DNA from 2 places in the Bradyrhizobium sp. 63_E2_N1_3 genome. Region 2 is predicted to be linked to the other one. Evidence: predicted binding sites of a transcription regulator. Region 2 holds the regulator's gene; the other holds the start of a gene.
What was found. The regulator PhoB, encoded in region 2, activates phosphate uptake and scavenging genes when phosphate is short. The targets are predictions, from matches to a motif close to TGTCATNNANCTGTCAT.
Positions count from the first base shown of each region.

Region 1 (3,362 bases), 5.5 Mb from region 2:
GTCACTCCGAAGCATATCTGGCGGCTAATAGGCCAAAACCGGCCGGATTTAGCAAGCGAACTTGCGGGCGACCGGGGTGCGCGCTAGGACGGGGCGATGGCCTCAAAAACGCGGAAAATCGCCCCATGACGACGCCTGTGGCGCTCACCATCGCCGGCTCCGATTCGAGCGGCGGCGCCGGCATCCAGGCCGACCTGAAGACCTTTGCCGCGTTCGGCGTCTATGGCGCCTCCGCCATCACGGCGCTGACGGCGCAGAACACAAAAGGCGTCACCGGCATCCACGCGGTGCCTGCCGACTTCGTCACCGCGCAGATCGATGCCGTGTTTTCCGATCTCGAGGTCGGCGCGGTGAAGATCGGCATGGTGGCGCAGGCCGCCAGCATCGATGCGATCGCAGCGGCGCTGTCGCGCTGGAAGCCGGGGCATATCGTGCTCGATCCCGTGATGGTCGCAACCTCGGGCGATCGCCTGCTCGCCGCGGAGGCCGTGGAAGCCCTGCGCAGGAAGCTGATGCCGCTGGCGTCGGTGATCACGCCCAACCTGCCCGAGGCCGCGGCTCTGCTCGACGAGCCCGTCGCGACACGCGAGGCCGAGATCGAGAGCCAGGGGCGCCGGCTGCTGGCGCTGGGCTGCCGCGCGGTCCTGATCAAGGGCGGGCACGGCGAGGGCGCCGAAAGCATCGACTATCTCGTCGAGGCCGAGAACACGATCGCGCTTGTGGCGCCGCGCGTCGCCACCCGCAACACCCACGGCACGGGGTGCTCGCTGTCCTCGGCCGTCGCGGCGGGGCTTGCCAGGGGCGAGGATCTCGCGCGGGCCGTGCGGAACGCCAAGGCCTGGATCAGCGCAGCGATCGCGGCCGCCGACCGCTTCAGCGTCGGCCACGGCCACGGGCCGATCCATCATTTCCACAAATTTTACTGATCCGGGCCGCGAGCGCACCGCCGGCGGCGCGCGGGACCGCTGCCGTTAACCTGTTCAGCCATCGGTTCCGGGGTCTTGCGGAGGCCGTTGCGGCGTCATGTCGCCTGATTGTCGCATGCGACTGATATTCGCGGGGCGGGCGAGGCGAGGTTTGATTCGTATCCGAGGGTGCCTCAAAGGTTCATTGGTCATCCCCCTGTCACGGGATATTGTTACAGGCTGTCGCATGGGAAGTTACGATGTGAGTGACGAGGGCCCTGAAAGGCGCTTTCGCACGTTGTTCATCTCCGACGTTCATCTCGGAGCCCGCGGTTCTCAAGCCGACCTTCTGCTCGACTTCCTTCGCTACCACGATGCCGATACGATCTATCTCGTCGGCGATATCGTCGACGGCTGGGCGCTGAAATCGAGCTGGCACTGGCCGCAGTCGCATAACGACCTGGTCCAGAAGCTGCTGCGCAAGGCGCGGAAGGGCGCCAAGGTCATCTACATTCCCGGCAATCACGACGAATTCCTGCGCAACTATTACGGCACGCATTTCGGCGGCATCGACGTGGTCGAGAACACCGTCCACACCGGCGTGGACGGCAAGCGCTACCTCGTCATCCACGGCGACATCTTCGATCTCGTGGTGCAGAACGCGCGCTGGCTCGCCCATCTCGGCGACAAGGCCTACGACTTCGCGATCCAGATGAATCGCTTCGTCAACTTCTTCCGGCGCATGTTCAAGGTGCCCTATTGGTCGCTGTCGCAATGGGCCAAGCAGAAGGTCAAGAACGCCGTCAACTATATCGGCGCGTTCGAGCAGGCGCTCGCCGCCGAAGCGCGGCGTCACGACGCCGACGGCGTGATCTGCGGCCACATCCACTATGCCGTGATCCGCGACGAGGCCGGCATCCGCTACATGAACTGCGGCGACTGGGTCGAGAGCTGCACGGCGCTGGTCGAGCATGACGACGGTCATTTCGAGATCATCACCTGGGCAGATCAGGCGCGGAAGCCGGCACAGGTCCCGCAGGTCGCAGCAAGGGCCGCTTGATGCGCATCCTGGTCGCGACCGACGCCTGGCACCCGCAAGTCAATGGTGTGGTTCGGACGCTGACCAAGCTCGCAGACGCCGCCAAGGGGCTCGGCGTCGAGTTCACGTTCCTGACGCCGCAATCGTTCCGCACCTTTGCGATGCCGAGCTACCGCGACGTGCGGCTCGCCATGCCGCGCCCGGCGCGAATCGCGAAGCTGATCGAAGAGGCGCGCCCCGACAGCATCCACATCGCGACGGAGGGGCCGATCGGCCTGATGGTCCGCCGCTACTGCCGCCAGCGCAAGCTGCCGTTCACGAGCAGCTTCCACACCCGCTTTCCCGAATATGTCCGCGCCCGCGTGCCGGTTCCGGAATCCCTGATCTGGCGGGCGCTGCGCCGATTTCACGCGCCCAGCCGCGCCGTGATGGCGGCGACGCCTGCGCTCGCCCGCGAGCTTGGTGAACGTGGCTTCGACAACGTCGTGCTGTGGCCGCGCGGCGTCGACACGAGCCTGTTCCACCCCCGTGGGATCGACCTCTGCCTGCCGGCGCCAGTGTTTCTCTCGGTCGGCCGGATCGCGGTGGAGAAGAATCTCGAGGCGTTTCTCGATCTCGATCTGCCCGGCACCAAGGTGATCGTCGGCGACGGCCCGGCGCGGGTCGCGCTGGAAGAAGCCTATCCGGATGCGATCTTCCTGGGCGAGAAGCACGGCGAGGCGCTGGCGGCAATCTATGCTGCGGCCGACGTGTTCGTGTTCCCCAGCAAGACCGACACGTTCGGCCTGGTCCTGCTGGAAGCGCTCGCCAGCGGCCTGCCGGTCGCGGCCTTCCCGGTGAAGGGCCCTCGCGACGTGATCGGCGATGCACCGGTCGGCGCCCTCGATCATGATCTGCGCAACGCCTGCTTCGCGGCGCTCGACGTCTCCCGGCAGGACTGCGTCGAATTCGCCGCCAATTACACCTGGGAGGCCTCGGCGAGGGCGTTTGTGGACAGCATCAAGGCGGTTGGCGCGGTGCTTCCTGGCAGGAATGGGGCGGAGCCGGTTAGTTTCGTAGCCTGAAAACCAAGGTTCATCGCGCGCAGGTGTCTTGCCCCGCGCCTCGTCCGGCGCGATAACATCAGGCATGACCGAACATCTCCTCCCAATCGGCCCTGCCGATATCGAAGCAGCAGCACGCGTGATCGCGCCCTTCGCCATCCGCACCCCGCTGTTGTCCTTTCCCGTGCTCAACGAGCGCGTCGGCGCAAAGGTCTTCCTGAAGCCGGAGATGCTCCAGCGCACCGGCTCCTTCAAGTTCCGCGGCGCCTTCAACAAGGTCGCCTCGATCCCGCAGGACAAGCGCGCCGGCGGCGTCGTCGCGTTCTCGTCCGGCAACCACGCCCAGGGCGTCGCGGCGGCTGCAAAGATCCTCGA
Region 1 is NZ_CP197235.1:3,135,714-3,139,075, forward strand. Features, by position in the region: gene thiD (bifunctional hydroxymethylpyrimidine kinase/phosphomethylpyrimidine kinase) at 126-926, shown strand; gene AB7531_RS14485 (UDP-2,3-diacylglucosamine diphosphatase) at 1,153-1,965, shown strand; gene AB7531_RS14490 (glycosyltransferase family 4 protein) at 1,965-3,008, shown strand; gene AB7531_RS14495 (threonine/serine dehydratase) at 3,073-3,362, shown strand, end outside.
Region 1: the regulator PhoB is predicted to act here: its motif matches at 1,113-1,129, upstream of AB7531_RS14485 (UDP-2,3-diacylglucosamine diphosphatase).

Region 2 (3,362 bases):
TCGACGAGCCCTGCTCGGCGCTCGACCCGATCTCGACCGCCAAGGTCGAGGAGCTGATCCAGGAGCTGTCCGAGAACTACACGATCGCGATCGTCACCCACAACATGCAGCAGGCGGCGCGCGTCTCCGACAAGACCGCCTTCATGTATCTCGGCGAGCTGATCGAGTTCGACGACACCAGCAAGATCTTCACGTCGCCGACCGACCGGCGCACGCAGGATTACATCACCGGCCGGTTCGGCTGAGGAGACGGAACATGGGTTCTGAACATACCGCAAAGGCCTTCGACACCGACCTCCAGGAGCTCACGCGCCTGGTCGCCGAGATGGGCGGCATCGCCGAGCGCATGATCGTCGATTCCGTCGACGCGCTTATCCGCCGCGACGTCGCGCTCGGCCAGCGCGTCGTGACCATCGACGCCGAGCTCGACGCGCTCCAGAAGAAGATCGAGGAGCGCGCCGTTCTCACCATCGCGCGCCGCCAGCCGATGGCGGTGGATCTGCGCGAGATCGTCGGCGCCATGCGCGTCGCGACCGATCTCGAGCGGATCGGCGACCTCGCCAAGAACATGGGCAAGCGCGTCGCGGCGCTGGAGACGGATTTCCATCCGCTCAAGCTGTTCCGCGGTCTGGAGCACATGACCGACCTCGTGCAGCAACAAGTCAAGTCGGTGCTGGATGCCTATGCCGCGCACGATCTGCCGGCGGCGATGGCGGTGTGGAAGGGCGACGAGGAAGTCGACGCCATCTGCACCTCGCTGTTCCGCGAGCTCCTCACCTACATGATGGAGGATCCGCGCAACATCTCGTTCTGCATCCATCTGATGTTCTGCGCCAAGAACATCGAGCGCATCGGTGACCACGCCACCAACATCGCCGAGACCGTGTTCTACATGATCGAGGGCCAGGCGATCACCGACAAGCGGCCGAAGGGCGACATGACGACCTTCGCCACGACGGTCCCGAACACTTAAGGAGCGACGAACACCATGGGCGCACGCATTATGGTGGTTGAGGACGAGGAAGCTCTCACCGAGCTTCTCCGCTACAACCTCGAAGGCGACGGCTATGACGTCGAGACGGTGATGCGCGGCGACGACGCCGACACCCGCCTCAAGGAGCACATCCCCGATTTGATCGTGCTCGACTGGATGCTGCCGGGCCTCTCCGGCATCGAGCTGTGCCGGCGGCTGCGCACCCGGCCCGAGACCAAGCAGCTCCCGATCATCATGCTCACCGCGCGCGGCGAGGAGAGCGAGCGGGTGCGGGGCCTTGCGACCGGCGCCGACGACTACATCGTCAAGCCGTTCTCGGTGCCGGAGCTGCTGGCACGCGTGAAGGGCCTGCTCAGGCGCGCCAGCCCCGAGCGGCTCGCCACCGTGCTCGCCTATGGCGACATCGAGCTCGACCGCGACAAGCGCCGCGTGGCGCGCTCGGGCCGGCCGATCGATCTCGGTCCGACCGAATATCGCCTGCTGGAGTTCTTCCTGGAGCATCCCGGCCGCGTGTTCTCGCGCGAGCAGCTGCTCGACAGCGTCTGGGGCCGTGACATCTACATCGACGAGCGCACCGTCGACGTCCATATCGGCCGCCTGCGCAAGCTGCTCAATCTCGGCCGCGAGCAGGACCCGATCCGCACCGTCCGCGGCGCGGGCTACGCACTGGACGATCGCTTTGCGAAGGCGGAGCAGGCGTAGCTCGGTGAGCTGCGGCCACACTCTCGGTGTCGTCCCGGACAAGCGCAAGCGCGGGTCCGGGACACCCACAGCGAGCGGTTATTTTGTGAAAAGGTAACTCCGAGTCCCCGTAGCCACATCTTGCGGTGGTTAAGGGTCCCGGATCTGCGCGCGCTCGAGGCGCGCTTGTCCGGGACGACATCGGATTTGTTGAGCCGCCATCGTGTGACGGCTCCTTTCTGAGCTCAGAACGACTTCAGCGCGGACCCGGCTTCGCCGGCGCGCGCCGGCGATCGGCCGCGGGCTGATACGCCACGCGCGAGTGCTGGGCGCAGTAGGGCAGGCCGGAGAGCGCCTTGCCGCCGCAGAAGAAGAAATCCGGGCTCGAGGGATCGCCGACCGGCCAGTGGCAGGTGGCCTCGTTCAGCTCCAGCAGCGACAGCCGCTGGCTCATCGGCACGACGTTGTCGTAGGTGACCGGTTCGGCCTCGACCTCGACTTCGAAGGCCTGCGCCAGCGCGGTGTTGCCGCGCGCGATCGGGCGTGTCACCCGCATCATGTGCTGGGCGGGGCGCGCCTTGCGCGGCCGCGGCGCTGCCGATGAAGGGCTCTTGGCGCGGCCCGACAGGCCGAGCCGGTGCACTTTGCCGATTACGGCATTGCGGGTCACATTGCCGAGTTCAGCGGCGATCTGGCTGGCCGAAAGTCCGGCCTCCCAGAGCTTTTTCAGCTGCTCGACGCGATCATCCGACCAGGTCAAAACGGTCATTGCACCCTTTCCTTCGCCGGCGCCTGCCATCCTGGCGGCCGCACGGCGAATGCCTAAGCTTCGAAAAACCCGTGCCGCCAGAATCCCTTAAGGCTCGCCGGGCGCACCAGATGCGCCCGAACGCTTACGCCGGTACATGAGGACTTAGAGGATCAGAACTGCTGCACGAGATGTCGTATCTGACAAGCCAAACGCTACAATATGGCGTGACTCACGCGCAAGAGTCCGCCGACTCGCTTCCACATGTTCCGTGGCGGAAATACGCAAAATCGCCACCGCAAGACTACGGATTCTGCGTTTCGCGAGGCTTTCCGGGCGGCATTGACACCGGTTTCACCAGGCATAAGATAGTCAGGCGTGCCGCCCTTAAAAGGCGGCACGTTTCGTTTTCCGGGCCGGTCAATGGTGCGTTGCGCAATGCACGCTCACACCGTCCGCAACATTCAAGTGATCGTCATGACTAACAGCGCAGCGCCGCATTTGCTCCCCGTTTTCGCCAGGTCCGACCTCGGTTTCGAGCGCGGTGAAGGCTGCTGGCTGATTGCGACCAATGGCGATCGCTATCTCGATTTCACCTCGGGTGTGGCGGTGAATGCGCTCGGCCATGCTCATCCTGCGTTGGTCAAGGCGTTGCAAGAGCAGGCCACCAAACTCTGGCACATGTCGAACCTGTTCCAGAGCCCGGACGGCGAGAAGCTCGCCGCGCGTCTGTGCAACGAAAGCTTCGCGGACTTCGTGTTCTTCTGCAATTCCGGCGCCGAAGCGCTGGAAGGTGTGATCAAGCTGGTCCGCCATCATCACTTCTCCAAGGGTCATCCGGAACGTTACCGCATCATCACCTTCGAAGGCGCCTTCCACGGCCGCACGCTGGCAACGCTCGCCGCGACCGGTTCGGCAAAATATCTCGAAGGGTTTGGC
Region 2 is NZ_CP197235.1:8,605,522-8,608,883, reverse strand. Features, by position in the region: gene pstB (phosphate ABC transporter ATP-binding protein PstB) at 1-245, shown strand, start outside; gene phoU (phosphate signaling complex protein PhoU) at 257-973, shown strand; gene phoB (phosphate regulon transcriptional regulator PhoB) at 989-1,696, shown strand; gene AB7531_RS40975 (GcrA family cell cycle regulator) at 1,932-2,444, opposite strand; gene AB7531_RS40970 (aspartate aminotransferase family protein) at 2,901-3,362, shown strand, end outside.